3 regions of the Nocardioides aromaticivorans genome follow, and region 3 is predicted to be linked to each of the others. Evidence: riboswitches for the same ligand, from Rfam matches in the RefSeq annotation. Region 3 holds a riboswitch; each other region holds the start of a gene.
The links. Region 3 has a riboswitch for glycine ahead of gcvP (aminomethyl-transferring glycine dehydrogenase). Riboswitches for the same ligand answer to the same signal wherever they lie in the genome.

Region 1: another riboswitch for glycine. It lies ahead of gcvT (glycine cleavage system aminomethyltransferase GcvT); the one in region 3 lies ahead of gcvP (aminomethyl-transferring glycine dehydrogenase).
Region 2: another riboswitch for glycine. It lies ahead of gcvP (aminomethyl-transferring glycine dehydrogenase); the one in region 3 lies ahead of gcvP (aminomethyl-transferring glycine dehydrogenase).

What each region holds. Positions count from the first base shown of each region.
Region 1 covers NZ_JACBZM010000001.1:2,547,952-2,558,119, forward strand. Annotated here, with positions in the region: gene BJ993_RS11980 (ABC transporter ATP-binding protein) at 1-734, shown strand, start outside; gene BJ993_RS11985 (DUF1214 domain-containing protein) at 737-2,044, shown strand; gene BJ993_RS11990 (DUF1254 domain-containing protein) at 2,041-3,399, shown strand; gene BJ993_RS11995 (DUF202 domain-containing protein) at 3,406-3,684, opposite strand; gene BJ993_RS12000 (YidH family protein) at 3,681-4,064, opposite strand; gene BJ993_RS12005 (zinc-binding dehydrogenase) at 4,054-5,034, opposite strand; gene BJ993_RS12010 (NADP-dependent oxidoreductase) at 5,094-6,125, shown strand; gene BJ993_RS12015 (SDR family NAD(P)-dependent oxidoreductase) at 6,171-6,938, shown strand; glycine riboswitch at 7,027-7,133, shown strand; glycine riboswitch at 7,134-7,226, shown strand; gene gcvT (glycine cleavage system aminomethyltransferase GcvT) at 7,272-8,402, shown strand; gene gcvH (glycine cleavage system protein GcvH) at 8,423-8,794, shown strand; gene BJ993_RS12030 (L-serine ammonia-lyase) at 8,819-10,168, shown strand, end outside.
Region 2 covers NZ_JACBZM010000001.1:2,261,343-2,271,510, reverse strand. Annotated here, with positions in the region: gene glyA (serine hydroxymethyltransferase) at 1-210, opposite strand, end outside; gene gcvH (glycine cleavage system protein GcvH) at 212-583, opposite strand; gene gcvT (glycine cleavage system aminomethyltransferase GcvT) at 621-1,736, opposite strand; gene gcvP (aminomethyl-transferring glycine dehydrogenase) at 1,772-4,624, opposite strand; glycine riboswitch at 4,669-4,766, opposite strand; gene BJ993_RS10660 (MarR family winged helix-turn-helix transcriptional regulator) at 5,144-5,635, shown strand; gene BJ993_RS10655 (IclR family transcriptional regulator) at 5,727-6,542, shown strand; gene BJ993_RS10650 (gamma-glutamyl-gamma-aminobutyrate hydrolase family protein) at 6,574-7,356, shown strand; gene BJ993_RS10645 (FadR/GntR family transcriptional regulator) at 7,328-8,092, shown strand; gene BJ993_RS10640 (alpha/beta fold hydrolase) at 8,131-9,084, opposite strand; gene BJ993_RS10635 (APC family permease) at 9,098-10,168, opposite strand, start outside.
Region 3 covers NZ_JACBZM010000001.1:4,552,848-4,563,015, forward strand. Annotated here, with positions in the region: gene gcvH (glycine cleavage system protein GcvH) at 1-165, shown strand, start outside; gene BJ993_RS21820 (FHA domain-containing protein) at 211-726, shown strand; gene ftsR (transcriptional regulator FtsR) at 729-1,460, shown strand; gene BJ993_RS21830 (bifunctional nuclease family protein) at 1,619-2,089, shown strand; gene BJ993_RS21835 (MerR family transcriptional regulator) at 2,263-2,862, shown strand; glycine riboswitch at 2,886-2,987, shown strand; gene gcvP (aminomethyl-transferring glycine dehydrogenase) at 3,067-5,895, shown strand; gene BJ993_RS21845 (serine hydrolase domain-containing protein) at 5,892-7,187, shown strand; gene BJ993_RS21850 (hypothetical protein) at 7,153-7,542, opposite strand; gene BJ993_RS21855 (hypothetical protein) at 7,512-7,940, opposite strand; gene BJ993_RS21860 (acyl-CoA thioesterase domain-containing protein) at 8,003-8,923, shown strand; gene BJ993_RS21865 (hypothetical protein) at 8,939-9,505, opposite strand; gene BJ993_RS21870 (DNA recombination protein RmuC) at 9,599-10,168, opposite strand, start outside.

The DNA.
Region 1 (10,168 bases), 2.0 Mb from region 3:
ACCTCCTCGACCGCTATCCCTCCCAGCTGAGCGGCGGCCAGCAGCAGCGGATCGCGGTCGCCCGCGGGCTCGCGGCCCAGCCGGACCTGGTCCTCTTCGACGAGCCGTTGAGCAACCTCGACGCGCGCCTCCGTGACCAGGTCCGCACCGAGATCCACCGCCTGCACGAGAGCCTGGGCTTCGGTGCCGTCTTCGTGACCCACGACCAGTCCGAGGCCTTCGCGCTCGGCGACAAGATCGCCATCATGCGGGCCGGCCGGATCGAGCAGCTCGGGACGCCGGTCGAGGTCTTCGACAACCCGGCCACCGACTACGTCGCGGAGTTCATCGGCATGTCGAACCGGCTGGAGCTCGTCCGGACCGCGACGGGCTGGCAGAGCGCCGACGGCGTGGAGATGTCCATCCAGCGCAGCCTTCCCGACTCTCCCGCGCTGATCGCACGGATCTGGCCGGACGACGTCCGCCTGCACCGGTCGGCCACCGAGGCGCCGGCCGATGCCGTGCGGCTCGAGGCCACACTGCTCGCCTCCGAGTTCGGTGGCCGCCACTACGACGTCACGGTGGCCGCCGGAGCCGAGCAGTTCCGGCTGCGTGCTGACGCGGCCTCCCACGGGGCGTGGCTGCGCAGCGCGCACGAGGGCGAGCCCGTCGTCATCAGCTTCCGGCCCGAGGCGATGCAGGTGTACCCGGGCGGAGCGGCGACCGGGTCGCGCGAGCTGATCGCTGCCTCGTGAGCGTGGCCCCGGACGACGTACGACGGTCCGCAGCCCGGCTTCAGGTGTGGGCCTACCCGCTGGTGCTCGCGCAGCGGCTGCGGTTCAACTTCACCCTCCCCGGCGATCCCCTCGCGCCGCGGCCCGCCGTGTCGGCCGGCGCTCCAATCGGCCGGTTCGGGCACGCGCGGGCCCTCGCCGACCCCGATCTCCGGGTCGGGGTGGCGCCGAACGTCGACACCCTCTACTCCGTGGCGTGGCTGGACCTCGCCCGCGGGCCGCACGCGGTCCAGCTGCCGACCGTGGGCGATCGGTACTTCAGCCTCCAGGTGGGCAAGTCCGACACCACGAGCCCGGTCGTCATCAGCGGCCGGACCCACCCCGGGCAGCCGCCGCACGTCGTGGTGGAACCCGGGGAGCCGGAGGTGGTGGACCACGGTGACCTGGTGCGGGTGGCGACGCGGGACCGGTGGCTGACGCTCGTCGGTCGGACGGCGGTCGATCCGGACAGCGACGAGGACCTCCGTGCCGCGCACGCCGTGCAGGACCGCCTGGTGGTCTCGAGCCAAGGCAGTCCGCATGCGGGGACGGTCGTGGACGACGTCGACGTCCGGCTCGCCGCCGTCGCCCGGGAACGTGAGGTCTTCGAGCCCGGCGCCTTCGCCTCCGCCGTGCTCCGGGTGCTCGACACCGGGGGTGAGTCGATCGAGAGCCGCGGACTGGAGCGACTGCTCGCGGACGTGGGGATCGACGAGCTCGCCCGGAATCGTGCCGCGCCGGCTGTCGTGTCCGCTGTCGCCGACGGCCTCCGGGACGGCCATCGGGCGATCGAGCAACGGGTTCGCACTCTCGGCCGGACCGCCGCCGGCTGGGCGACCAACGAGACCGTGGCCTCCTTCGGCGACGACCACCTGCTCCGTGCGGCGGTGGCGCACGCCCAGATCTACGTGAATCCACCCGAGGAGGCGAGCTATCCGGTGTGCGAGGTCGACGCCGAGGGACGGCAGCTCGACGGCAGTGTCGCCCGGTATCGGGTCCGGCTCCCCGCCGGTTCCCCGCCGGCCGCGGCCTTCTGGTCCCTGACGATGTACCACGCCGCGGGAAATCTCGTTGCCAACGACCTCGGGCGGTACGCCGTCGGAGATCGCACCCCCGGCCTGGTGCGGTCCGACGACGGATCGCTGGAGGTCGACATCAGTGCTGGCCCGCCGCCGCGAGGGGTGAGCAACTGGCTTCCGGCGCCAGAGGGCCCGTTCCGGCTCATGCTGCGCCTGTACTGGCCGCTCGAGGCGTCGTGGCGTCCTCCGGCGGTGATGCGGGTGCCGGCGTGACGGGGTACGCCGCCCTCGACGTCGGAGACGTCGACCAGCGGCAGGTCTCCACGCGTGCGGACCTCGTGCCGAGGGACGGCACAGCGCGGCGTTCCGTGGCCCACGCGGCAGCCTTCGATGCGGTGGTCTACGGGCTCCCGGCCGCCTACCAGTACGCCCAGATGTGCCGGCAGTACGCCGAGACCGGTGTCCCCACCGGCCAGTTCGTCCACGAGCGGCGCCTCGCCGCTCCCGGGTTCGCCGCCTTCCGGGTGCCGAACGTGGACACCCTGTACTCGAACGCGTGGCTCGACCTGCGGGAGGGGCCCGTGGCGATCGACCTGCCCGACTTCGGGGATCGCTACTTCACGCTGAACCTGCTCGACGCGTTCGGCAACGCCTCCAACATCAGCCGGCGGACCGTCGGACCGGCACGCGAGGTCTGGTTGGTCGCGCCGGGTGACGACGCCGGCGTGCCGGACGACGCCGTCCGGCTCCGTGTCGCCTCCCGCCTGATGTGGGTGCTGATGCGGATCCAGGTCCGGGGGGACGACCTTGCCGAGATCCACCGGCTCCAGGACTCGGTGCTCCTGCGTCCGGTCCGGGGCGGCCGTGGCGTCGCCGCGGGTGCGACGAGCGTGGTCGGGGAGGTCGTCGACCCCGACGCCGTCGTCACCGACTGGGAGGCCTTCTTCCACGCGATGGACGGTGCCCTCCGTCTCGGCGGGGTGCCCGCGGACGAGACGGCGCTCGTCCGTCGCTTCGCGGTGCTGGGGTTGGCGGGGACCGCTGCGTTCCGACCCGGGCTCCTGGACGAGGAGACGCGGGCGGGGGCCGCGAGCGGGTTCGCCGCGGCCATGGGTGTCATCGACGCCTGCCGGCCGCAGCTCGGAGAACCGGTGCCGACCGGCTGGACGAAGGTCTGCGACAAGGGCGCCCACGGCGCCAACTTCCTCAGCCGGGCGGTCATGAACCACGTCGGTCTCGCCGCCAACGTCGTCGAGGAGAACACCTCGTTCAACACCTACGTGGACGGCGAGGGACGGCCCCTCGGCGGGGCGGCGGGCGGCTACCTGCTGACGATGGAGCGTCCGCCGCCGGCGGGGGCGTTCTGGAGCGTCACCCTGTACGACGACAGCGGATTCCTCGTGCCGAGCGCCATCGATCGCTCCTCGGTCGGCAGCGCCACGCCGGGCCTCCTGCTGGACGTCGACGGCTCGGTCACCGTCTCCATCAGCGCCGAGGACCCCGGTGTCGGGGCGAACTGGCTCCCGGCGCCACGCGGGCGCTTCTTCCTGGTGCTGCGCATCTACGAGCCGCTCGCGGACGCGCTCAGTGGCGCCTGGCTGCCCGGTCCGGTGCGTCCCGTGGCGTGAGGGCTATCAGCCGCGAACGACGGTGACCAACGCGCAGGCGGCGATCATGACGGCGGTGAGTGACTGGGCCGCCAGGCGCACCCCGGTCGAGTCCCGCAGCAGGGGAGCGGCTCCGGTCGAGGCCGCCAGTGCGACGGCCGCCAGCAGGACCGGCCCGATGGGCGCGGAGGGGGCGGTCAGGTGGAGCAGAGCCAGCGTTGCGGCGCCGGTGCTGAGCATCGTCCGCGTGCCGGCGAGGCGGGTGCGCTCCGCCTGGAGGCCCGGATCCCGTGGAGGGTCGCTCACCGCACCAGCACCAGGAACGCGGCGGTCGTGGCCACGGCCACCAGGACGGCGCAGGCGGCGGCCCCGGCCCGGAACCCGGGGAGCGGCTCGCCTCTCCGAATGGCACGTTCGCCCGCACTCCAGCGTGCCCACGCCAGGACTGCGCCCGCTCCGCCCAGCGCCACCAGAGCCCCGGCGACTGCCTGGACGACCGGCCGGGGATAGCCCGTCGCGAAGGCGTCGAGCGCGACGGCACCGGCCACCAGGGCCATCGACGTCCGCAGCCACGCGAGGAACGTCCGCTCGTTCGCGAGGGAGAATCGGTAGTCGGGCTCGGCGCCGGTGCCGTAGACGCGGGCGGGCCACCGCTGTCGTCGTGCCGGCCCGGACTCAGCGCCCATCGTGCTGCCCGCCCTCGAACACGACGACCAGCCGCCCCCGTACGTCGCCGGCGCGCAGGCGCTCGATCCCGCGCGGGACGTCGTCGAAGCCGATCCGCTCGACGGTCGGTGCCAGCGCGCCGCTGGCCAGGTGCTGGTAGACCGCGGCGATGTCGTCGCGGGTGCCGCCCGACGAGCCGTGGATCCGTGCCTTCTGGTGGATGACGTCGGCGGTGGTCAGCGTGGTGTGCTCGGCGCCCAGGCCGACCATCACGACGTCGCCGCCGACGCGGATCGCCTGCACGGCCGCCTCGGTGGTCGTGCCGAAGCCCGCGAAGTCGATGACGACGTCGAGGCCGAGGCCGCGCAGGTCCTCGGCCCGCTCGTGGAGCCCGGCGAGGCCCCATCCGGCCGCGAGGGAGCGTGCCGCCGTACTCGTGTCGGCTCCGTGGACCTCGGCGCCGAGGTGGACGGCGAGCTGGGCGCCGAGCTGGCCGAGGCCCCCGAGGCCGATGACGCCGACGCGGCTGCCCGCGCGGACGCCGCCGACCACCGCGACCGCGTGGTACGACGTCATGCCGGCGTCGGTGCCGGTGGCGGCGAGCTCGTCGCTCAGCCCGTCGGGCACCGCGACGAGGTCACCGGCCGGGGCCAGGTGGTGGCTCGCGTAGCCGCCGTCGCGGCTGTAGCCGGGAACGGTGCTGCCCTGCGGATGGACGCCGACCCGCTGGCCCGTCGTCCAGCCGGTGACATCCGTGCCGACGGCGACGACCTCGCCGGCGATCTCGTGCCCGAGGGTGATCGGGTTGCGCGTGATGTTCACGGCCCATGAGGGCTCGTCGAGCTCGCCCACGTCCGAGTGGCACATGCCAGCAGCGCGCACGCGCACCAACACCTCGTCGGGACCGGGAGCGGGCACCGGGACCTCGTGGAGCTGGAGCGGACGTCCGGTCCCGGTCCAGCGCCAAGCCGACATCATCGGAGTCTTCATAAACTGAATTTAGTTCAGTACAGTCGCGGGTGTCCACACACCGAGTGCCGAGGAGAGACATGAAGAGCCGTGCGCTGCAGGTCGCTGCCCACCCGCGGGGCGAGGTCGGGCCCGAGCACTTCGAGGTCGTCCCCGTCGAGCTCCCCGACCCCGACCAGCTCGCCGCAGGCTCGGTGCTGGTCCGCAACACCTGGACCTCCGTCGACCCCGGGATGAGGCTCCGGCTGCGTCCCGCGGCACCCGACGGCTACTTCACCGCCTTCGACCTGCACGCGCCGATGGACGGCGTCCTCACGATCGGTGAGGTCGTCGCGTCCCGGGCCGACGGGTTCGAGCCGGGCGACGTCGTCTGGCACTCCCTGGGCTGGCGGGAGCACGCCGTGGTGCGCGCGGGCGAGAGCGCCATGAACGGCGTCGGGACGCTGCGCGTGCTCGACCCGGGCGACGCGCCGCACCAGCACTTCCTCGGGCCGCTCGGGCCGATGGGCCTGACGGCGTACGCCGGCCTCGCGGTCGTCGACGGCCTCAGCGGCGGGCGGGTCCTGTGGGTGTCGGCGGCCGCCGGAGCCGTCGGCTCCCTGGTCGTCCAGATCGCCCGCAACCTCGGCCACCGGGTGGTCGCGAGCGCCGGATCGGACGAGAAGGTCGCCTGGCTGCGCGACGACCTGGGCGTCGCGGCGTTCAACCACCGGTCCGAGCCGTTGGGGGAGGCGCTGGCACGCCTGGCCCCCGAGGGCATCGACCTGTACTTCGACAACGTCGGCGGCGAGCACCTCGAGGCGGCGCTCGACGCGATGACCATGCACGGGCGCATCGCCCTGTGCGGCTCGATCTCGGACTACGAGTCGGAGCCCACCGGTCCGCGCAACATCTTCCTCGCGACCGCCAAGCACCTGACGCTGTCCGGCTTCCGCGGCAGCCTGCACCTCGACCTGCTCGAGGAGATGCAGCAACGGATGGCCGGCTGGATCCGCGACGGCCGGCTGGTCGCACCCGAGACCGTCTACGACGGCCTCGAGCAGGCCCCGCGCGCGATGGCGGACATGCTCGCGGGCCGCACGACCGGCAAGACGCTGGTCCGCCTCGGCTGAGTCGACCTCGACCGGCCGCCACCACCAACGAGAGGAAGCACCACCATGGGTCGTTTCGACGGGCGAGTCGCCGTCATCACCGGAGCAGCGCGCGGGATCGGGTTCGGCACCGCCACCCGGTTCGCCGAGGAGGGCGCGTCGGTCGCGATCGTCGACCTCGACGAGACCGCGGCCGCCGAGGCCGCCGCGAAGCTGCCGCTCACCGAGGGTGCGAAGGCCATCGGCGTGGGCGCCAACGTCTCCGACGGCGCGTCGGTCGACGCCGCCATCGAGCGGGTCGTCACCGAGCTGGGTGGGATCCACGTCCTGGTGAACAACGCGGGCATCACCCGCGACAACCTCCTGTTCAAGATGACCGAGGAGGACTGGGACCTGGTGATGGGGGTGCACCTCAAGGGTGCGTTCTTGATGACCAAGGCCGCGCAGAAGCACTTCGTGGAGCAGAAGTACGGCAAGGTCGTGAACATCTCCTCGATCTCGGCGCTGGGCAACCGGGGGCAGGCCAACTACTCGGCCGCGAAGATGGGCGTGCAGGGCTTCACCCGCACCCTGGGCATCGAGCTGGGCCCGTTCGGGATCAACGTCAACGCGGTCGCGCCGGGCTTCATCGCGACCGAGATGACCGACGCCACCGCGGCCCGGCTGAAGATGGACGTCGACGAGTTCCGCCGCCTCAACGCCGACGCCGTCCCGGTCAGGCGGGTCGGTCAGCCGGACGACATCGCGGCCGCGGTCACCTTCCTGTCGGCCGACGAGTCGTCGTACGTCACTGGCCAGACGCTCTACGTCGACGGCGGCGCCAGCATCGGCTGACGCAGGCGTGCCGTCCGCGCCGGAGGGGAATGGGACCCGGGCGGCCACGACCTGTAGCCTCGCCGCACACAACTCCACACCGGCCGTTCGAAGCCGCAGCAGGAGAGACCCCGCCTGACCCGATGGGTCGCGACGGGGCGCCGTAGGAGCAACTCTCCCCGAGAAACTCTCAGGCCCCATCACTGCGCGGCGAGGCAACTCTGGAAAGACAGGACCCATGTCCTGCGCCCACGGTGCAAGCCGCTCGTCGCGGTGAAGCTCTCAGGCACCCATGACAGAGCGGGGAGGCAGACCAGCAGGGTGCCGTGCACCCTCGACCCCGGGAGCCTCCGCATGGCAACGAACGACCCCACCCCGCGCACCACCCCGCTGCACGCGGTCCACACCGCACTGGGCGCCAACTTCACGGACTTCGCCGGCTGGCAGATGCCGGTCCGCTACAGCTCGGAGCTCGCCGAGCACCGGGCCGTGCGCACGACGGCGGGCCTCTTCGACCTCACCCACATGGGCGAGATCGAGCTGACCGGCCCGGGTGCCGGCGCCGCGCTCGACCACGCCCTCGTCGGTCGTCCGTCGGCGATCGGCGTCGGCCGCGCCCGCTACTCGATGATCTGCGCCGAGGACGGCGGGATCATCGACGACCTCGTCGTCTACCGCCTCGCCGAGGAGCACTACCTCGTCGTCGCGAACGCCAGCAATGTCGCCGTCGTCGCCCCCGAGGTGGCCGCCGGCGCCGACGGGTACGACGTCGAGGTCCGCGACACGTCGGAGGAGTGGGCGCTGCTGGCGGTCCAGGGCCCGGCGTCGGCCGCGATCGTCGCGGAGCTGACCGAGCTCGACGTGCCGTCGCTGAGGTACTACGCCATCGACGCCGGCACGGTCGCTGCCCCTGACGGCGCAGTCGAGGTGCTGCTCGCGCGGACGGGCTACACCGGCGAGGACGGCTTCGAGGTCTACTGCCGGCCGTCCGACGCGGAGGCCGTCTGGGCCGCGCTGCAGCAGGCGGGGGAGCCGCACGGCCTCGTCCCCGCGGGCCTCGCCTGCCGCGACACGCTGCGCCTGGAGGCGGGGATGCCGCTCTACGGCCACGAGCTGAGCCGCGACACGACGCCGTACGAGGCCAACCTGGGCCGGGTCGTCGTCCTCGACAAGCCGGACGGCTTCGTCGGGCACGAGGCGCTCGCGAAGCGCAAGGAGCAGGGCCCGGAGCGCGTGCTCGTCGGGCTGGTCTCCACCGGCCGCCGCTCGCCGCGCGCGGGCTACCCGGTCGTCGACCCGGCCACCGGCGCCGAGGTCGGCGAGGTCACCAGCGGCGCGCCGTCGCCGACGCTGGAGAAGCCGGTCGCGATGGCCTACGTGCCGCCGCACCTCGCGGCGCCCGGCACCCGGGTCTCCGTCTTGCTGCGCGGCTCCCTCGAGGACGCCGACGTCGTCGAGCTCCCCTTCTACACCCGCAACCGCTGACCCACCTCGAGGAGAAGACGATGAGCAACCCCACGAACCTCCAGTACTCCGCCGAGCACGAGTGGGTCGCCCTCGACGGCGACACCGCGCGTGTCGGCGTGACGGCCTACGCCGCCGACGCTCTCGGCGACATCGTGTACGTCGACCTGCCGGCCGTCGGCGACACCGTCACCGCGGGCCAGACCTGCGGCGAGCTCGAGTCCACCAAGTCCGTCAGCGACCTCTACTCGCCGGTGACCGGCGAGGTCGTCGAGGTCAACGAGGACGTCGACGGCGACCCGAGCCTGGTCAACAGCGACCCCTTCGGCCGCGGCTGGCTCCTCGTCGTCAAGGTGACCGCCACCGTCGACCTGCTCGACGCTGCCGCGTACGACGCGCTGCTCGAGGCCTGAGGTGCTCGAGCGGGAGGTCGCGTCGTGCCCCTGAGCACCTTCGACCTCTACTCCATCGGCATCGGTCCGTCGTCGTCACACACGGTGGGGCCGATGCGCGCCGCGAAGACCTTCGTCGACGGCCTCGTCCACGACAGGCTCCTCGATGCGACCGTACGGGTGAAGGCCGAGCTGTTCGGGTCGCTGGGGGCGACCGGGCACGGCCACGGCTCGGAGGGCGCCGTCGTGCTCGGGCTCGAGGGGGAGCTGCCGGCGACCGTGGACGTCGCCGCCGCGCGCGGCCGGCTCGACGTCGTACGACGCGACGGGGCGATCGACCTCGCCGGCAGGCGGACCGTCCGCTTCGACGCCGCCGAGGACCTCGTGCTGCACCGGCGCCGCTCGCTGCCCGCGCACCCGAACGGGATGACCTTCACGGCGTACGGCATCGAGGGTGCCTTCCGCGAGCGGACCTACTACTCGGTCGGCGGTGGGTTCGTCGTCGACGAGGACGCGGTCGGTGCCGACCGCGTGGTGGTGGACCGGACGGAGGTCCGGTACCCCTTCACCACCGGCGCCCAGCTGCTCGCCATCTGCGAGGAGACCGGGCTGCGGGTCAGCGACGTGATGCTCGCCAACGAGCTGTCGTGGCGCAGCGAGGACGAGGTGCGCGCCGGGCTGCTGGAGATCTGGGCGGTCATGCAGGAGTGCGTCCGCGCCGGCTGCAGCGCCGAGGGCCTGCTCCCCGGCGGGCTGAAGGTGCCGCGCCGCGCGCCGGGCCTGCACGCCGACCTCTGCGCCCGGGCCGAGGGCGGCGACCCGCTCGACGTCATCGACTGGGTCAACCTGTTCGCGCTCGCGGTGAACGAGGAGAACGCCTCGGGTGGTCGCGTCGTCACCGCGCCCACCAACGGCGCGGCGGGGATCATCCCGGCGGTGCTGCACTACTACGTGCGCTTCGTCCGGGGCGCGGACGACGACGGGGTGGTGCGCTTCCTGCTCACCGCCGCCGCCGTCGGGATCCTGTTCAAGGAGAACGCCTCGATCTCGGGCGCCGAGGTCGGCTGCCAGGGCGAGGTCGGGTCGGCCTGCGCGATGGCCGCCGGTGCGCTGTGCGAGGTGCTCGGCGGGACGCCGACCCAGGTCGAGAACGCCGCCGAGGTGGGCATCGAGCACAACCTCGGGTTGACCTGCGACCCGATCGGCGGGCTGGTGCAGATCCCCTGCATCGAGCGCAACGCGATCGCCTCGGTGAAGGCGATCAACGCCGCCCGGTTGGCGATCAACGGGACCGGCCACCACAAGGTGTCGCTGGACAAGGCGATCAGGACCATGCGCGACACCGGTCGCGACATGCACGTGAAGTACAAGGAGACCTCGCGCGGAGGTCTCGCC
Region 2 (10,168 bases), 2.3 Mb from region 3:
GTCGACGTGCTCGCAGCCGCCGTAGTAGCGGCGTCCGGGGTAGCCCTCGGCGTACTTGTTGGTCAGGACCGAGCCCTGCGCCTCCATGACGGCGACGGGGGCGAAGTTCTCCGACGCGATCAGCTCGAGGGTGGACTGCTGGCGGGCCAGCTCGGCGGAGATGGCCGCGTGGACGTCGGGGTCGTAGTCGACCAGTCGCTGGTCGAGCATGTCAGGCCTCCAGCAGCGCGTCGTAGGCCGCGGCGTCGAGCAGGTCCGTGGTCGCGGTGACCTTGACGACGAAGAGCCAGCCCTCGCCGAAGGGGTCGCTGTTGACCAGGCTCGGGTCGCTGTCGACGTCCTTGTTGACCTCGACGACCTCGCCGGTCACCGGCGAGTAGAGGTCGCTGACGGACTTGGTGGACTCGAGCTCGCCGCAGGTCTGGCCCGCGGTGACGGTGTCGCCGACGGCCGGCAGGTCGACGTAGACGATGTCGCCGAGGGCGTCGGCGGCGTAGGCGGTGACGCCGACGCGGGCGGTCTCGCCGTCGAGGGCGACCCACTCGTGCTCGGCGGTGTACTGGAGGTGGGTGGGGTTGCTCATCGGGTGCTCCTGGTGGTGTCGGTGCGGGAAGGGGCGGTCAGCGGGCGCGGGAGTAGAACGGGAGCTCGAAGACGTCGGCGTCCTCGAGCGTGCCGCGCAGGGAGACGGCGACGCGGGTGCCGGGTACGGCGAGGTGCGGCGGGACGTAGGCCATGGCGATCGGCTTCTCCAGGGTCGGCGACGGGGCGCCGCTGGTGACCTCGCCGACCTCGGCGCCGGTCGCCGGGTCGACGACCGGGTAGCCCGCGCGCGGCGAGCGGCGGCCGGTCGAGACCAGGCCGACGAGCACCCGGGCCGGGCCCTCCTCCTTGCGCTTCGCCAACGCGTCCTGGCCGACGAAGCCGCCGGGCTTGTCGAGCACGACGACGCGGCCCAGGTTCGCCTCGTACGGCGTGGTGTCGCGGCTCAGCTCGTGGCCGTAGAGCGGCATGCCCGCCTCCAGGCGCAGCGTGTCGCGGCAGGCGAGCCCGGCGGGGACCAGGCCGTGGGCCTCCCCCGCCTGCGCCAGAGCGGCCCAGACGGCGGGGGCGTCGGCCGGGCGGCAGTAGACCTCGAAGCCGTCCTCGCCGGTGTAGCCGGTGCGCGCGAGGAGGACCTCGACCGCGCCGTCAGCGGCAGCGACCGTGCCGGCGTCGATGGCGTAGTACTTCAGCGACGGCACGTCGAGCTCGGTCAGCGCGGCGATGATCGCGGCGGACGCGGGCCCCTGGACCGCCAGCAGCGCCCAGTCGGCGGACGTGTCGCGGACCGTGACGTCGTACCCCTCGGCCCGGGCGGCGATCTCCGGCGCGACGACGGCGACGTTGCTGGCGTTGGCGACGACGAGGTAGTGCTCGTCGGCCAGGCGGTAGACGACGAGGTCGTCGATGATGCCGCCGTCCTCGGCGCAGATCATCGAGTAGCGCGCCCGGCCGACGCCGATCGCCGACGGGCGGCCGACGAGGGCGTGGTCGAGCGCGGCGCCGGCGCCCGGCCCGGTCAGCTCGATCTCGCCCATGTGGGTGAGGTCGAAGAGTCCCGCGGTCGTGCGGACGGCGCGGTGCTCGGCGAGCTCCGAGCTGTAGCGGACCGGCATCTGCCAGCCGGCGAAGTCGGTGAAGCTCGCCCCCAGGCCGGCATGGACCTCGTGCAGCGGGGTGGTTCGAGAGGACACGGCAGTGCTCCTAGGTGGTGGCGTGGGTGGGGTGGTCAGTTCTCGAAGTCGGAGATCGGCGGGCACGAGCAGACGAGGTTCCGGTCGCCGTAGGCCTGCTCGATGCGGCGAACCGGCGGCCAGTACTTGCCCGCGGGGGTGCCGGACGGGAAGACCGCCTCCTCGCGCGTGTACGGCGCCGTCCACTCCTCGACGAGGCAGGCGGCCGTGTGCGGGGCGTGCCGCAGCGGGCTGTCCTCCGCGCTCCAGCGGCCGGCGGCGACGGCGTCGATCTCGCCGCGGATCGCGACCATCGCCGCGACGAACCGGTCGAGCTCGGCGAGGTCCTCGGACTCGGTGGGCTCGATCATCAGCGTGCCCGGGACGGGGAAGCTCATGGTCGGCGCGTGGAAGCCGTGGTCGATGAGCCGCTTCGCGACGTCGTCGACGCTCACGCCGGTCTCGGCGGTGAGCGGGCGCAGGTCGACGATGCACTCGTGCGCGACCAGGCCGTTCTCCGCGGTGTAGAGCAGCGGGAAGTGAGGCGCGAGCCGGTGCGCGAGGTAGTTCGCCCCCAGCACCGCGGTCTGGGTCGCGCGGCGCAGGCCGTCGGCGCCCATCATCCGCACGTAGGCCCACGCGATCGGCAGGACGCCCGCCGAACCGTACGGCGCCGCGCTGATCGGGCCGATGCCCACGCGCTGCTCCGGGACCGGGTGCAGCGGGTGGCTCGGCAGGTACGGCGCCAGGTGGGCCGCGACCGCGACCGGGCCGACCCCCGGGCCGCCCCCGCCGTGCGGGATGGCGAAGGTCTTGTGCAGGTTCAGGTGCGAGACGTCGCCGCCGAACGTGCCCGGCCGGGCGATGCCGACGAGGGCGTTGAGGTTGGCACCGTCGACGTACACCTGGCCGCCGTGGCGGTGCACCAGGTCGCAGAGGTCGGTGATGCCGGTCTCGTAGACGCCGTGGGTGGAGGGGTAGGTGACCATCACCGCGGCGAGCCGGTCGGTGTGCTCGGCGCACTTCGCGGCCAGGTCGTCGAGGTCGACGGTTCCGTCCTCGCGGGAGGCCACCACGACGACCCGGAAGCCGGCGAGCACCGCGGAGGCGGCGTTGGTGCCGTGCGCGCTGGACGGGATCAGGCAGACGTCGCGCCGCGCCTCACCACGGTCGTGGTGGTACGCGCGGATCGCGAGCAGGCCGGCGAGCTCGCCCTGCGAGCCCGCGTTGGGCTGGATCGACACGGCGGCGTACCCGGTGATCTCGGCCAGCCACTCCTCGAGCTGCTCGACGAGCACGCGGTAGCCGGCGACGTCCTCGAGCGGGGCGAGCGGGTGCATGTCGGCGAAGCCGGGCCACGAGATGGGCTCCATCTCCGCGGTGGCGTTGAGCTTCATCGTGCAGGAGCCGAGCGGGATCATGCCGCGGTCCAGCGCGTAGTCCTTGTCGGAGAGCGCCCGCAGGTAGCGCAGCATCGCGGTCTCGGAGCGGTGCCGGTGGAAGACCGGGTGCTCGAGGAAGGCGGAGGTACGACGCAGCGCCGCGGGGATCCCGGTGCCCACCTGGACCATGACGCCACCGTCGGTCCGGGGCTCGACGGCGTCGACGACGGTCGCGACGTGCTCGGCGGTGGTGATCTCGGAGCAGGTGATGCCGACGTGCGTGGCGTCGACCGGGCGCAGCAGGATGCCGGCGGCGCGGGCGCGGGCGACGACGGCAACGGCGTCCGCGACCTCGACGACGACGGTGTCGAAGAAGTGCCGGTTGACCCGCCGCACGCCGCGCACCTCCAGCTCGGAGGCGATCTCGGCGGTGCGGGCGTGAACCTGGCCGGCGATCCGGCGCAGGCCGTCGGGCCCGTGGTAAACGGCGTACATCCCGGCGGTGATCGCCAGCAGCACCTGCGCGGTGCAGATGTTCGACGTCGCCTTGTCGCGGCGGATGTGCTGCTCGCGGGTCTGCAGCGCGAGGCGGTACGCCGGCTGTCCGGACGCGTCGATCGAGACACCGACGAGGCGGCCCGGCAGGTGCCGCTCGAGGCCCTCGCGCACGGCGATGAAGGCGGCGTGCGGGCCGCCGTAGAACATCGGGACGCCGAGCCGCTGCGTCGACCCGACCGCGATGTCGGCGCCGATCTCGCCGGGCGGCGTGAGCAGGGTCAGCGCGAGCGGGTCGCAGGTGACCGCCACCGCGGCGCCCCGGCCATGTGCGTCGTCGGCGAGCGGGCGCAGGTCGCGGACCTCCCCCGAGCAGCCGGGGTACGACGCCAGCAGGCCGAAGAAGTCGCCCTCCGGGAGCGGCCCGTCCAGGTCCACGAGCTCGACCTCGAGCCCGACCGCCTCGGCGCGGGTGCCGATGACGGCGAGCGTCTGCGGCAACGTGTCCGCGTCGACGAGCACCCGCGGGGACTTCGACCGCGACGCTCGGCGCATCAGCAGGATCGCCTCGACCACGGCCGTGGCCTCGTCGAGCAGCGAGGCGTTGGCCGTCGGCAGGCCGGTGAGGTCGCCGACGACGGTCTGGAAGTTGAGCAGGGCCTCGAGCCGACCCTGGCTGATCTCCGGCTGGTAGGGCGTGTACGCCGTGTACCAGGCCGGCGCCTCCAGCAGGTTGCGGCGGATCACCGGGGGCGTGATGGTCGGGTGGTAGCCGCAGCCGATCATCGCCACGCCGACGTCGTTGCGGCCCGCCAGCGCGGCCAGCTCTGCGAGCGCCTCGGCCTCGCTGGCCGCGGGCGGGAGCCGGAGCGGCTCCGGCGACACGATGCCGGCCGGCACCGCTGCGGCCATCAGGTCGTCGAGGCTCGAGTAGCCGATCTCGGCCAGCATCTTCGCCTGCGCGGCAGCGTCGCTGCCGATGTGGCGCTCGCTGAAGGGGGTCCCGAAAGGGGTGGGGTCGTTCGAGGACACGGAGGCTCCCGTCGTCGAGGGTGCACTGCACCCTGCTTCGCTTGCCTCCCCGCTCTGTCATGGGTGCCTGAGAGCTTCACCGCGACGAGCGGCTTGCACCGTGGGCGCAGGACACGGGTCCTGACTTTCCAGAGTTGCCTCGCGCGAGCAGTGATGGGGCCTGAGAGTTTCTCGGGGAGAGTTGCTCCTACGGCGCCCCGTCCCGACCCATCAGGCCAGACGGGGGCTCTCCTGCTTCGGCTTCGAACGGCCGGTGTTCAGTTGTACGTCGCCCACACCGTAGCCGAGCCTCGTCACGCCCGGCACCGACTGTCTGGCAACACCCACTGGAGCACGGCCCGGCCCGCCGTGGCCAGGACGCTGTGCCGGACCGCGGAACGCCACGTGCGGTCCGCCTCGTCCGGTCTCCACCGAAACCCGCGCGGTTCTGGGGCGTGGAACGTCACGCTTCCCAGCTCCCGACGCCCGGACTTGGATGGCCAGATGCCCCTTCCGACCGCCCGCGGAAACTGAGCCCGCATGAACGGCCAGGTCGGCAACTCGCCCTTTGACTTCGCTGCCGCCAGCCCGTTGTCCGACCTCTTCCGAGTGGCCAACGCAGTCCGCTCCGAGCTCACCAACCGCGTCCTGCGCCGATACGACCTGACCTGGACCGGGTTCATCGTCCTCGCCGTCGTGTGGAACTCGGACGGCGTCGAGACCCGACACGTCGCCGAGTGCGCCGACGTCTCGAAGGCCACGCTGACCGGGGTAGTGAAGACCCTCGAGGGCCGAGGGCTGCTCCTCCGGGAGGGCGACCAGCGGGACCGTCGCCTGGTCCGGCTCCGCCTGACCGACAAGGGCACCGCGCTGACGGAGCAGGTCCATCCCGAGTTCCACGCCGTCGAGTCCGCGATCATCAGTCAGCTCTCCGGCCGCAAGGTCAGCGCGCTCACCCGCACCCTGCGCGACATGCTCGACGCCGTCGAGGGCCACGTCGACACGCCAGCCACGACACGTGCCGGCGCCTGACCGGCCACTTCCTGGCTGGCCCCGCGCCTCTGTGGCACCGGTTCCGAAGTTGGGGGTGGCGCAGCACACATCAACGGCGTACGGTATTGGTATGAGGGCACGACCATTAGACGTATCAGTCCCCACTCTTGAGCACAGCACTCCTGACGGCGGGTCTGTCGGCAAGGCGATCTCGCTCCTGACCGCGTTCGGCGACGCCGCAGGCGGCGCGACCCTCACCGAACTCGCGCACATCGCCGGCGTTCCGAAGTCGACGGCCCATCGCCTGCTCGGTGTGCTGCGCGACGCTGGGCTCGTCGACCGGGACGGCATGGACTGGTACCTGTGCGCTCCGATGCTCCGCCTCGGAGCAGTGGCCCTGCGCGGCGGAGCGGGCGTCCTGCGCGAGGTCGCGCTGCCGTACCTCTCCGAGCTCTACGAGCTCACGCACGAGAACGTCCACCTCGGCGTCCTCGACGGCACCGACGTGGTCTACCTCGACAAGATCTACGGGCACCGCTCCACCTCGACACCGTCGCGCGTGGGCAGCAGGCTGAACGCACACACCTCCGGCCTCGGAAAGGCCATCCTGTCCCGGTCGGACCGGACGGCCGTCAAGCGCGTCCTCGACGGTGGACTCCGGCCGACGACGACGCGATCGATCGCGCTGCCGGGCATGTTCCTCCGTCAGCTCGAGGCTGCGCGCCAGGAAGGGGTGGCGTTCGACCGCGAGGAGTGCCGGGAGGGTCTCGTCTGCGTGGCCGCCCCCATCCTCGGCCCGTCCGGTCGGGCGGTGGCCGCCATCTCGGTAGCGGGCTCCGCACGAACCCTGAAGATCGACGCCATCGCGAGCGCCGTTCGCAACGCCGCGGTCCAGGTCTCCCGGAAGGCCGGGCCGGACGTCGACCTGATCGCCACCGGCACGTGACCTCCGCATCCGAACCATCGAAAGGACGCCCGTGAACCTGCGGACCCCACCTTCGCTCCCCCAACCGTTGATCGGCGTCACCGGCCAGTACCGGTACGGCCACGAGGTCGGCCGGCTGCCCGCGTTCGTCGGCCAGGAGCCGATCGAGGTCTTCCTCTCCCCCTACATCCGCAGCGTCGCCGGTGCCGGCGGCACGCCCGTGCTGCTCACGCGGGAAGCCGACCCCGTAGCAGTCGTCGACCGACTCGACGCACTGGTCCTCGCGGGCGGGGAGGACGTCGACCCGGGACGCTACGGCGGCATCCCCACCGAGTTCGCGACGGTGATGGACCCCGGGCGCGACGCGTTCGAGATCGGGCTGTTCGAAGCCGCTCTAGTGAAGGGCATCCCGGTGCTCGGAATCTGTCGGGGCTGCCAGCTCATCAACGTGGCTCGTGGCGGCACGCTCGTCCCCCATCTCTCGGCCTCCGACGGGCAGTCCCACTCCTTCTACGGCTATCCCGGGAACCACCGGCCGCAGATGGTGAACGTCACCGAGGACAGCGAGCTCTCCCGCGTCCTCGGTGCCCGGATCTCCGTGAACAGCTACCACCACCAGGCGGTCCTGACCCCCGGCGAGGGCGTCGTGGTCTCGGCGCGAGCTCTGGACGGGGTGGTGGAGGGCATCGAGATGCCCGACGCCGACGTCGTCGCCGTACAGTGGCACCCCGAGATGTTCGGCGGTGATCCCTTGTTCGACTGGCTCGTCGAGCGGGCCGTCGACAGGACCCGAGGAACTGACCTGAGTGAGCACTCCCTCCACGCCGCCGGATGAGCTGATCGACACCGACTCGCACTGGCACCGCCACGGCGAGGCGGTCCGCACGTCCACGGACGACGTCCACGCCCGCATCCGGGCCATGGTCCACGGCGGGCAGCTGCGTCCAGGGGACCGGCTGCCCGCCGAGCGACGTCTGAGCGAGATGTTCGCGGTGTCCCGGTCCACCCTTCGCGAGGCACTGAGCCGCCTTCGCGCGGAGGGCTACGTCGAGGTTCGTCGCGGCGTCGAAGGAGGAACGTTCGTCACCGAGCTCGCACAGCCCTACGCACGTTGGCTCGCGCAAATGGCTGACGACGGCTCCCTGCTGCGCGAGATCATCGACGTGCGCACGGCTGTCGAGTCGCACATCGCGTGGTTGGCTGCCGAACGGAGAACGGCCGAGGACCTGCAGCAGCTCGCCGAGGCGATCGACGTCGACGGTGACCGGCTGACGCCCCGTCAGTTCCGTGAGTCCGACAGCCGGTTCCACGGGCTGCTCGCTCGCGCGGCCGGCTCACCCCGGCTCCACCGGCTGATGGAGACTGCGCGGGGTGAGCTGTTCACGCCGGCAAGTGAGCCGCTCATCCTTCCTGGGACGATCGCGCGAAGCCACGAGGAGCACCACGGCATCCTGGCTGCGGTTCGCGCCGGCGACGGCAACAGGGCAGCCCAGCGGATGCGCGACCACCTGCATGCGACTTTCGATGACGTGTCGAGCGCAATTGAGTCGGCCGGCCACCTGTCACGATGACAGGCGACCGGCCGGCAGGCCGTGCGTGGTGTCCGGGGTCAGGAGCCTGAAGGCTGGTAGGCCCGTCCCAACAGGAACTCGGTGAGCACGGCGTCGTGCTCCTCAGGGCGCTCCCACTGCGGCCAGTGCCCCGCGCCGTCGATGCAGTAGAACTTGCCGTTCGGCAGAATGCTTGCGATGTACTCGCCGTAGTCGGGACCATCGCCCGGGTTGTGCTCGGTCCACAGCACCAGTGTCTCCGGCCGGTAGTCGACCAGGTCCTCCTCCGAGTAGGGCAGGTCCCAGCTCCAGTCCTTGTCCAGCCGGAAGACCTTCCGCATGGAGTCGTTGATGAGGGGATCCGAGTAGAGCGCCAGCCGGATCTCGACCATCTCGTCGGTCATCGACTCCGGTTCGGCGACGACCCACTCCAGCCGCTTGCGCATGGCCGCAGCGTTCGGGTCGACGACGACCTCGCGAGAGAGGCGGGCAAGCTCCCCCATGTCGCCCTTCACGGGCTTGAAGTCCGACTTGTTCAGCTTGACGTGTCCGAATCCGGTGTTGAGCACCACCTTGCGGGTGCGCTCAGGGTGGCTCAGCCCGAAGTGGAAGGCGATGGTGGCTCCCATCGACTCACCCTCGATGTGGACCGTGTCATGGCCCAAGGCATCGATCAGGTCGACCACGGCCTCGACCTGGTGGACATAGCGCTTGTCGTCGTCGTAGGGCTGCTTGTCGCTGAACCCGTGGTAGAGCGCGTCGATGCTGTAGACATGAAAGCCCTGCCGGGCCAGGCCGTGCATGTTCCGGGCGAACGACTCCGCGTGACCGCCGACTCCATGGATCAGGATGAGCGGCTCGCCGTCTGCGTCGCCACTCTCGATGACGCGGTGCCGCCAACGCGCGCCCTGCACGAACCTCGTCTGGGTCCCGAGCAGCTCGACGCTGAGCCGGGGCCAAGCGGAAAGCGGTCGGCAGTGGACGGCGGCGGAGAGCTGGAAGGTGTTGGTCATCGCAACGGGATCCTCACTTGTCGTTGATGGGTGTCGTCGCCTCAGCGCTGTCGGTTTCAACAGCGTCGGCGTCGGTGCGCTCGGGGTTCAGGCTCCCGACCCGGTCAGCCCGGAGAGTGGCCATGAGAGCCCCCGCGAGGGCGGCGGCCGGAATGAGCCAGGGCAGCATGCTGGACAGGCCGCCCGTCGCTCCGGACAGGAGCGACCAGTTGCGCAGAGCCAGCACGACGATCACGCAGATGCCGACGAAGGCAGCCACTGGCGCAATCAGCGTCTGCCACGCGGAGCCTTCGCCGCTGCGTCGCCCGTGGACGACGACTGCCACGGTCGCACTCGCCTGGAGCACGAAGATGCCCAAGGTGCCCAGACCGCTGAGCCATGCGAACAGCTGCAGAAAGGGGTCCGCACCGCCGACTGCAAAGCCCACCACACCGACCGCGGTGACCACCGAGACGGCGACGCTGGCGTTGCTCGGCGACTTGAACCGCTTATGGGTGGCGCCCAGCAGGGAGGGCAGTCCACCCGCACGCCCCAGCGACATCACGTATCGCGACAGGGTGTTGTGGAGGGCGAGCAGGGCTGCGAAGTAGCTCGTCAGGACCAGCACGGTGAGCACGTCGGTACTCCACGCTCCCAGGTACACCGGCATCACCTCGAGTACGAACCCACCCGGATTCGAAGCCGCCTGGTCGAGCACCTTGTCGTTGCCGTAGGCGTTGCCGAAGGACCACATCGTCAAGGCGTAGAAGACCGTGATCAGCACCACCGCCCCGTAGGTCGCGACGGCTACTGTCCGGCGGGGAGAGCGCGCCTCCTCACCGTAGATGGCGGTGGCCTCGAAGCCGAGGAACGCCACCGCGGCGAAGAGGAGTGCGATGCCGAAGCCGGTACCGCCGCTGATGGCCGACGGATCGAACCCGGCGAACGAGATGCCGTCCTCACCGCCCTTGCCGACGGTCGCGACATCGAAGAAGAAGAGGACGGAGATCTCGAGGACGATCAGCACGCCGAGCACCCGCATGTTGAGGTCCACGGCGCGGTGGCCCATGAAACCCACGAGAAGCCAGGCCAGCGTCGCGCAGAC
Region 3 (10,168 bases):
TCCGGCGAGATCGTCGCCGTCAACGAGGCCCTCGACGCCACGCCCGAGCTGGTGAACAACGACCCGTACGGCGCCGGCTGGCTCTTCGAGGTCGCGCCCGCTACGCCCGACGAGCTCGACGGACTTCTCGACGCGGCCGGATACGAGGCCCAGCTCGACGGCTGATCCGGTACGTTCGTAGTACCCGTTCCGGACCCAAGGAGTTTCCAGATGCCGTTCTGCACCGCCTGTGGCCGGCAGAACCCTGACGACGCCCGCTTCTGCTCGCAGTGCGGCACCCGTCTCGTCGAGGCGGACGCGACCGCGCCGGTCGCGACGGACTCGACCGCGACGATCCAGGCCGTCTTCCCCGCCGACCGCGTGGAGACCTCGGACCGGGCGCTCAGCGCCGTCGACGCGGCCGCCGTGGACGCCCTTCCCGTCGGGCACGCGCTGCTCGTCGTACAGAAGGGTCCGGGTGCCGGCAGCAGGTTCCTGCTCGACGCCGACGAGGTGAGCGCGGGCCGCCACCCCGAGAGCGGCATCTTCCTCGACGACGTGACCGTCTCGCGCCGCCACGCGGTCTTCCGCCGGTCGGGCGACTCGTTCACCGTCGAGGACGCGGGCAGCCTCAACGGCACCTACGTCAACCGCGACCGCATCGAGAAGGCGCAGCTCAAGGACAGTGACGAGGTCCAGGTGGGCAAGTACCGCCTGGTCTTCTTCGCGGGCCACGAGAGCCACTGACCGTGGTCGCTGCCGTCGCCCGCGGCGAGCGCGAGCCCCTGCTCAACATCGGGCAGGTGCTCGACCGACTGCGCACGGACTTCGAGGACATCAGCATCCCGAAGATCCGCTTCCTCGAGTCCGAGGGGCTGATCAAGCCGGAGCGCACCCCCGCGGGCTACCGCAAGTTCTCCGAGGCCGACATCGCGCGGCTGCGCTACATCCTGCGGATGCAGCGCGACCACTACCTGCCGCTCAAGGTCATCGGCGAGCACCTCGACGCGATGGACCGCGGCCTCGAGCCGCCCGCGCCGGAGCCGGTCGTCCCGACCGTGCCGACCGTCGCCATCGGCTCCGACGGCATGCCGGCACCGGAGTCCTTCCGTCGCAGCGACAAGCTGCGGCTATCGCGCAAGGAGCTCATCAAGGTGGCCGAGATCGACGAGGCCCTCCTCGCACAGCTGGAGGAGTTCGCCCTCATCACGCCGTCGGCGACCGGGCACTACGACACCGACGCGCTGGTGATTGCGCAGACCGCCAGCGAGCTGGCGGACTTCGGCATCGAGCCCCGCCACCTGCGCGGCTTCCGGGCGGCCGCCGACCGCGAGGTCGGGCTCATCCAGCAGGTCGTCGCCCCCCGCCGCGGCCGCGACGCCGGCGCCGCCGCGCGTGCCGAGGAGGCCGTGAGCGAGATCGCCGCCCTGTCCGTGCGGCTGCACGCCACCCTGGTCAAGGCGGGCCTGCGCCGGATCTGAGGGCCGGCGGGTCGCGGGGATCCGGCGAGGCCGCGGATTGGGCAGGAACTGCAGCTCCGGGCGTTGGATTGTTGCGGTTTGGTCCCAAACCGCAACACCTGCGCGACCCCCACGCAGCCACCACTCCCACCTCATCCCACCCCGAGTAGTGTTGAGGCATGCGCGAGGTGGATGTCCTGGGAGTCCGGGTGGAGATGCCGTCCAACCAGCCCATCGTGCTGCTGCGCGAGACCGTCGGGGACCGCTACGTGCCGATCTGGATCGGCGCCGTGGAGGCCACCGCGATCGCGTTCGCCCAGCAGGGCGTCGTCCCCCCTCGACCGCTGACGCACGACCTCATGAGGGACCTGCTCGCGGCGACCGGGGGAGAGCTGTCGGAGGTGCGGATCACCGACGTGAAGGACGGCGTCTTCTTCGCGACGCTGGTCCTGGCGTCGGGTGCCGAGGTGAGCGCGCGCCCGTCGGACTCGATCGCCCTCGCCCTTCGCACCGGTACGACGATCTACTGCTCGGAGGAGGTCCTGGCCGAGGCGGGGATCTCGGCGCCGGCCGAGGAGGAGGACGAGGTCGAGGCGTTCCGGGAGTTCCTGGACCACGTCTCGCCCGAGGACTTCGAAGCAGGACAGTGACGGGAGTTCCCTCAGCCTCAAGTTGAGGCTGAGGGTTTTTGACGACACGCCCGGCGACGTCTTTGACCGGCCCGTCATCGGCGCCGTACCTTGAAGAGTCGAATGACAGCCGTGCAATGCCTGCGCGACCACCCCTTGATCACCCACCTGATCGAACCCCTGCGGAGGACCCCGTGAACGAGCAGCAGCCCGAGAAGGTCGGTCAGGACACGGCCGCGGCGACCGCTGCCGCCGAGGAGCAGGGGCTGCTCTTCACCGACGACGTCTCCCCGCTGCCGAGCGACCTGGGCTACCGCGGTCCGACCGCGTGCAACGCGGCCGGCATCACCTACCGCCAGCTCGACTACTGGGCGCGCACCGGCCTGATCGAGCCGAGCGTGCGCGGTGCCAAGGGGTCCGGCTCGCAGCGCCTCTACAGCTTCCGCGACATCCTGATCCTCAAGATCATCAAGCGCCTGCTGGACGCCGGCATCTCGCTGCAGCAGATCCGTACGGCGGTCGGGCACCTGCGTGAGCGTGGCACCGACGACCTGACCCAGGTCACGCTCATGAGCGACGGCGCCTCGGTCTACGAGTGCACCAGCAACGACGAGGTCATCGACCTCCTGCAGGGCGGCCAGGGCGTGTTCGGCATCGCCATCGGCGGTGTCTGGCGCGAGATCGAGGGCACCCTCGCCCAGCTGCCGAGCGAGAGCGCCAGCGACACCGAGCAGGCCGAGGACGTGGCCGGCGACGAGCTCGCCGCGCGTCGCGCTGCGAGGAACGCCGGCTAGGCGTTGTAACCTGTAGCTGCTGTTCATCCCGCACGGGAGAGTCAGGACACGTCGCTGACGTGGGCCTGCGCCGAAGGGGCAATTCCTCCCCGGAACCTCTCAGGCGCCCGGACCGTGCGGAGCAGGCAACTCTGGAGGCGCAGCGACGCGCCGACAGAGGGGGAGGGCTCGATCCTTTTCGATCCCGAGGAAGCCTGCCTGCTGATGAGTGCCCCCTTCGTCAACCGCCACATCGGTCCCGACAACGACCAGGTCGCGACCATGCTCGACCGTCTCGGCTACGCGTCGATCGACGCGCTCATGGACGCGGCCGTGCCGAAGTCCATCCGGTCCGGCGAGGAGCTCGACCTGCCGGCGGCCGCCGACGAGGAGACCGCCGCCGCCGAGCTGCGCGCCCTGGCCGCGGCCAACGTCCCCGGTGAGCCGATGATCGGCCTGGGCTACCACGCGACCGTGACGCCCGCCGTGATCCGCCGCAACGTGCTCGAGGACCCGAGCTGGTACACCGCCTACACGCCGTACCAGCCGGAGATCTCGCAGGGCCGCCTTGAGGCGCTCATCAACTTCCAGACGATGGTCTCCGACCTGACCGGGCTGACCACCGCCGGCTCGTCCCTGCTGGACGAGGGTACGGCGGCTGCCGAGGCCGTCGCGCTGGCGTTCCGCGCGAACCGCAAGGCCTCGGGCCCGTTCGTCGTCGACGCGGACGCGCTGCCGCAGACCATCGACGTCGTGCGCACCCGCGCCGAGGGCATCGGGATCGAGATCGTGGTCGCCGACCTCACCGAGGGCCTGCCCGAGGGCGATGTCTCCGGCGTGCTGATCCAGTACCCCGGCGCCTCCGGCCGGATCGCCGACATCAAGCCGGTCATCGACGCGGTCCACGAGCGGGGCGGCCTCGCGGTCGTCGCCGCCGACCTGCTCGCGCTGACCCTGCTCGAGGCGCCCGGCACGCTCGGCGCCGACGTCGTGGTCGGCTCGGCCCAGCGCTTCGGCGTCCCGCTGTTCTACGGCGGCCCGCACGCCGGCTTCATCAGCGTCCGCGAGGGCCTCGAGCGCCAGCTGCCCGGGCGCCTGGTCGGCGTCTCGGTCGACGCCGAGGGACGCCCGGCGTACCGGCTCGCCCTGCAGACCCGCGAGCAGCACATCCGCCGCGACAAGGCGACGTCCAACATCTGCACCGCCCAGGTGCTGCTCGCCGTGACCGCCGGCATGTACGCCGTCTACCACGGTCCGCAGGGCCTGAAGGAGATTGCGGCCGACATCCACGGCCTCGCCCGCCGGGCCGCCGCGTCCCTCGAGGCCGCCGGCATCGAGGTCGTCAACGACACCTTCTTCGACACCCTCAACGTCCGCGTCCCCGGTCGTTCCGGTGCGGTCGTCACGGCCGCCCGTGAGGCCGGCATCCACCTGCGGCCGGTCGACGGCGACACCGTCGGCATCTCGTTCGGCGAGTCCGCCGGCGAGGCCACGCTCGCCGCCGTCCTCGGTGCCTTCGGGGTGACGGAGGTGTCGGCCGAGGGCGACGCCGGGCTGCCCGAGGACCTCGAGCGGACCACGGAGTTCCTGACCCACCCGGTCTTCAACACCCATCACAACGAGACCTCGATGCTGCGCTACCTCGCGCGGCTCTCGAACCGCGACTACGCGCTCGACCGCGGCATGATCCCGCTCGGCTCCTGCACGATGAAGCTCAACGCGACCACCGAGATGGAGCCCATCTCGCTCGCCGGCTTCGCCAACCTCCACCCGTTCGTCCCGGCCGCGGACGCCGACGGCTACCGCCAGCTGATCGAGCAGCTCGAGGGCTGGCTGGCCGAGGCCACCGGCTACGACCGCGTCTCCATCCAGCCGAACGCCGGCGCGCAGGGCGAGTTCGCGGGCATGCTCGCGATCCGCAACTACCACCGCGCCAACGGCCAGGGCCAGCGCGACGTCTGCCTTATCCCGTCGTCCGCCCACGGCACCAACCCCGCCTCGGCCGTCATGGTCGGGATGAAGGTCGTCGTCGTGAAGGCGACCGACGACGGCACCGTCGACCTCGAGGACCTGCGGGCCAAGTGCGAGCAGTACTCCGAGACGCTCGCCGCGATCATGGTGACCTACCCGTCGACGCACGGCGTCTACGAGGAGACCATCACCGAGCTGTGCGACATCGTCCACGAGCACGGCGGCCAGGTGTACGTCGACGGCGCGAACTTCAACGCGCTGCTCGGCTACGCGCAGCCCGGCAAGTTCGGCGGCGACGTCTCGCACCTCAACCTGCACAAGACGTTCTGCATCCCGCACGGTGGCGGCGGCCCGGGCGTGGGCCCGGTCGCGGTGCGCGCGCACCTGGCGCCGTACCTCCCGACGCACCCGCTGCACCCCGACGCCGACCGGCGCGAGGGCACCGGTGCGATCAGCGCCGCGCCGTTCGGCTCCGCCGGCATCCTGCCGATCTCGTGGGCCTACATCCGGATGATGGGCGCTGAGGGCCTCACCCGTGCGACCGCGGTCGCGGTTCTGTCCGCCAACTACGTCGCGGCCCGACTGGGCGAGCACTTCCCGGTGCTCTACCGAGGCGAGTCCGGGCTGGTCGCCCACGAGTGCATCCTCGACCTGCGCGGCATCACCGCAGCGACGGGCGTCTCGGTCGACGACGTCGCCAAGCGGCTCATCGACTACGGCTTCCACGCCCCGACGATGTCGTTCCCGGTCGCGGGCACGCTGATGGTCGAGCCGACGGAGTCCGAGGACCTCACCGAGCTCGACCGGTTCTGCGACGCGATGATCGCGATCAAGGGCGAGATCGACCGGGTCGCCGCGGGGGAGTGGGACGTCGACGCGTCGCCGCTGCACCACGCCCCGCACACCGCCCGCGCGCTGGTCGGCGAGTGGGACCGTGCCTACTCCCGCGAGGTCGGCGTCTTCCCGGCGGGCCTCGCCGGCGCGGCCGACAAGTACTGGCCGCCGGTCGCCCGGATCGACCAGGCCTACGGCGACCGCAACCTGGTGTGCGCGTGCCCGCCGATGGACGCCTACGCCGAATGACCGTGTACGACGACCGGCTGGCCGCGCTCCAGGGCGCGGGCCGGCTGCCTTCGGTCGTGGCGGGCGTGGCGCGCGGGGGCGAGCCGGTCTGGTCCGGCTGCTCCTCGGCGCTGCCCGGGGTCGGCGTCGACTCCGCCTACCGGATCGGCTCGATCACCAAGACCCTGACGGCGGTCCTCGTCCTGCAGCTGCGGGACGAGGGCCTGCTCGACCTCGCCGACCCGGTGGGGCGATTCCTGCCCGAGTGCGGGTACCCCGACGCCACGCTGCGCGAGCTCCTCGCGCACACGGGCGGGCTGCAGAGCGAGCCGGTCGGACCGTGGTGGGAGCGCGTGGACGGCGGCGGTGTCGCCGAGCTGCTCGCCGCCAACGACGGATCCGGGCGGGTGGCTGCGGCGGGGGAGTACTACCACTACTCGAACCTCGGCTTCGCGCTGCTGGGCGAGGTCGTGGCCCGGCTGCGCGGCGCACCCTGGTGGGAGGTCGTCCAGCAGCGGCTGCTCGTCCCGCTCGGGATGGGCGCGACGTCGTACCACCCTCCTGCGGAGCACGCGCCCGGCCGCAGCGTCGACCACTTCGCCCACACCCTGAGCGCCGAGCCGCACACCGACACGGGCGCCATGGCGCCCGCCGGACAGCTGTGGAGCACGGTCGCGGACCTGCTGCGGTGGGCCGACTTCCTGGCCTCCGGCCATCGCGACGTGCTCTCCGCGTCCACGCTGGCGGAGATGGCGGCGCCGGTCGCTCCGGCCGACGCCTACGGGCTCGGCCTCCGCGTGCTCCACGTCGGCGGACGGACGATGGTCGGCCACACCGGCTCGATGCCGGGCTTCCAGGCCTCGCTCTTCGTCGACCGGGACACCCGTGACGCCGTCGTCGCGCTCGCCAACGCGACGACCGGCCTGCGGCCCGAGCAGGTGCCGGCGACGCTGCTCGGTGACGTCGCGGCGCCGGTGGCGCAGCCGTGGTTCCCCTCGCTGCCGCCCCTGCCGGGCGAGGTGGCCGAGCTGCTCGGGCTGTGGTTCTGGGGCAACACGGGCTTCGCCTTCGAGTGGACCGGCGGTGAGCTGGTGGCCCGCGACCTGCGCACGGCCGAGCTCCACGAGCGCTTCGTCGACGTCGACGGCGCCTTCGTCGGGGCCGAGGGCTACCACCGCGGCGAACGGCTGCTGGTCCGGCGCGATGCCGACACGGGCGCGGTTCGCAGCCTGGAGTGCGCGACGTTCGTCTACACCCGCACGCCGTACGACCCGGCGGTCACGATCCCCGGGGGCCATCCGGGAAGGCCGTGACCACGGACGCGAGCCCGACCGCCACGCTGAGCGCGACCACGGCCCACGCCCAGCCGGGCAGCAGGTGCGGGAAGCGGGCGAGCAGCACGACCGGCACGACGAGGTGGACCGTCACCGTGCCGATCCACGGCCACGGCGAGCGCCGCGCCACCAGCGCCGCCGCCCCCAGCGGCAACGGCGCGAGGACCACCCAGCCGAGCGCGACCGCGAGGACCAGCCCGCCGTGGGCCGCGAGCCAGGTCGCGAGCGACCAGGGGTCGACGCCTGCGCCCGCCCACGCCGCGGCCGAGGTCGCGACGGCGACGACGATGACGGCGGAGCGGGTCAGCTGATCGGGTCGAAGCCGGAGATGCACGAGCGTCCGTCCCGCTCCTCGACGTGCACGACCGCGGCGATCTCGGCGTCGGTGTAGGGCTCCTCGTCGCTGGTCACCCGGACCGTGAACGATCCCTCGGTGTCGCCCTCGACGTCGGAGATCTCGTAGGTCGCGTCGGGGTCGTCCTCGCCGGTCTCGTCACGCACCGTCTCGATCAGCTTCTCGAGGTCGGCGCGGTCCTTCCCGGACGGCGCCTCGCAGAGCAGGTCGATCCCGTCGTCCACCTCGAGGTCCTCCGCGGCGTCGACCGCGGCGTCGGCGACCTCCTCGACGCTGGTCGGGTCACCGCCGGAGGCGACGACGAGCGCGGTCACGCTGCCGGCGAGGAGCAGCACGAGGGCGACGGCTCCGGCGACGATCCATCCCAGTCTGGTCATGCGGGCACCCTGCCCCGGGAGCCCGCTGCTCACACCCAGGGGCCAGCGGGCATGATGGGGCCATGAACGAGAACACGTTCTATGAACCGGGGACGAGCGCGTCTCCGCCGCAGGCCGGGCAGCAAGCTGCCGGAGACGGCTCTCGCCGCGCTGCCGTCCAGTTCGCCTGGTTCCGCGACGAGGGTGACGCGCTGGTCCCGCTGCCGCTGGCGCAGAGCCTCTGGCGCTCGGACCAGATGCACGGGGTCGCCGTCAGCGGCCTGCTGGCGCGTGCCCTCGAGAAGGCCGTGGACGACGCCGGGCGCAGCGAGCTCGTCCCGGCTCGCTACCACGTCGACCTCTTCCGCCCGGCCCGGATGATCCCGACGACGGCACGAGCGACGGTGGTCAGGGAAGGTCCCCGGCTGCTGCTGGCCGACGCCGTGGTCGAGCAGGAGGGCGAGGTCGTCGCCCGGGCGAGCGGCACCTTCCTCCAGCCGTCGTCCTCGCCCGACGGGGCGGTGTGGACCTCGCCGGAGGAGCGGCCGTCGCCGCCGCCGCTGGAGCTGGCTCCCCTCGACGTCGAGCACCACGTCCCGATCTTCGCGAGCGACGCCCCGTGGTCGGACAACTTCGGCGACCACCAGAACGGTGGCCGGCACCAGACCTGGCACATCGCCGTCCCGATCGTGGAGGGCGAGGAGTGCACCCCGTTCCAGGCCGTGGCCTCGGTCGCCGACGCCACCAGCATGGTCACCAACTGGGGTGCGGGCGGCGTGGAGTACATCAACACCGACATCGACCTGGCGCTCTCGCGCCGGCCCACCGGCATCTCGATCGGTCTGCGCGCCACCGACCACGTCGCCCACGCAGGCATCGCGGCCGGCACCGCCGAGGTCTTCGACCGCGAGGGCTCGCTCGGGACGGCGACGGTCACCTCGCTGGCCAACACCCGCCGGACGGTCGACCTGTCCGGCGGGGTCAGCCTCGAGGGCAGCGCCTGAGCGCTGTCGGGTCCGTCAGTCGGACGTCAGCACGATGTAGAAGCGCTTGCGGGCGCCCGGCTGGGTGACCGTTCCGTCGCTGTTGCGCGGGCTCACCACGAAGTGCCGGGTGTTGTTGGTGCCGGCCGGCGCGCAGGCGACGACACCGGCCAGGCCGCACACGGTCGCGGCGATCTCCCCGGAGAACTCCGGGTTGGCGTCGGGAGCCGCGGCGCGGCCGTTGGTGATCCCGTCGGCGTTCTGGTCGACCTGGTTCTGCAGGGCGATGGTGGCGACGAGGCCGTTGTCGCGCACGTCCTCGCCCGCGTCGATGTAGACGTTGCCGGCCGCCCGGAGCGAGTTGTCGCCGGTCGTCGAGGTGTTGGGCAGCGTCGGGTACGCCGCAGCGATCGTGAAGCCGCCCGACTGGGCCTCGATCTCGCCGTTGGCGTTGACGAGCAGCCAGCGCTCCTGGCCCGGGCGGCCGGACTCGGCCGGGTTCGACGGCCCCTGCTGGGCCATCGCCCAGGACGTGCCGCCGACGGACAGGGCCAGTGCCGCGGCCGCGACGACGAACGTGGGTGTGGACGAGATGACGCGCATGGGAACCTCCGGAGCGAGAGTGGGCTGTCACCCACGCTTCGGCGCCGGAGGTCGCACGGATGGCGACCGGCGGGTAAAGCTTCCCGGGCCCGCTCAGCCGGCCTGGGCGTCGTCGACGACCTCGCCGTCGGCGACGTCGAAGTCGAACGTCAGCTCCTCACGGTCGAGGTCGGCGATCGCGGCGAACTCGCCGCTGGTCAGCGCGCGCGGCACGTCCTCGACCTCCTTGGGGGCCGGGATCGTGGCGACCGGGTCGGCCGCGTTGAGCTTGCGCGCAGCCGGCAGCACCGAGCGCTCGAGGGAGCCGGTGAAGGCGTTGTAATCCTTCACGCTGCGCTGGAGCGAGCGACCGAGCTTGTCGACGTGCTCGGCGAGCTTGAGGATGCGGCGGTAGAGGACCTGGCCGAGCTCGAAGAGCACCTGCGCGTCCTCGGTGAGGGCCTCCTGCTTCCAGGTGAAGGCCACCGTCTTCAGCATGCTCCACAGGTTCGTCGGGGTGGCCAGCACGATGCCCTGGCCGAAGGCGTGCTCCATCAGCGACGGGTCGACGTCGAGCGCGGCGTTGAGCAGCTGCTCGTTGGGGATGAACGCGACCGTGAACTCCGGGCTGACCGGGAGGCCGGTCCAGTAGCCCTTCTGCGCGAGCACGTCGACGTGGCCGCG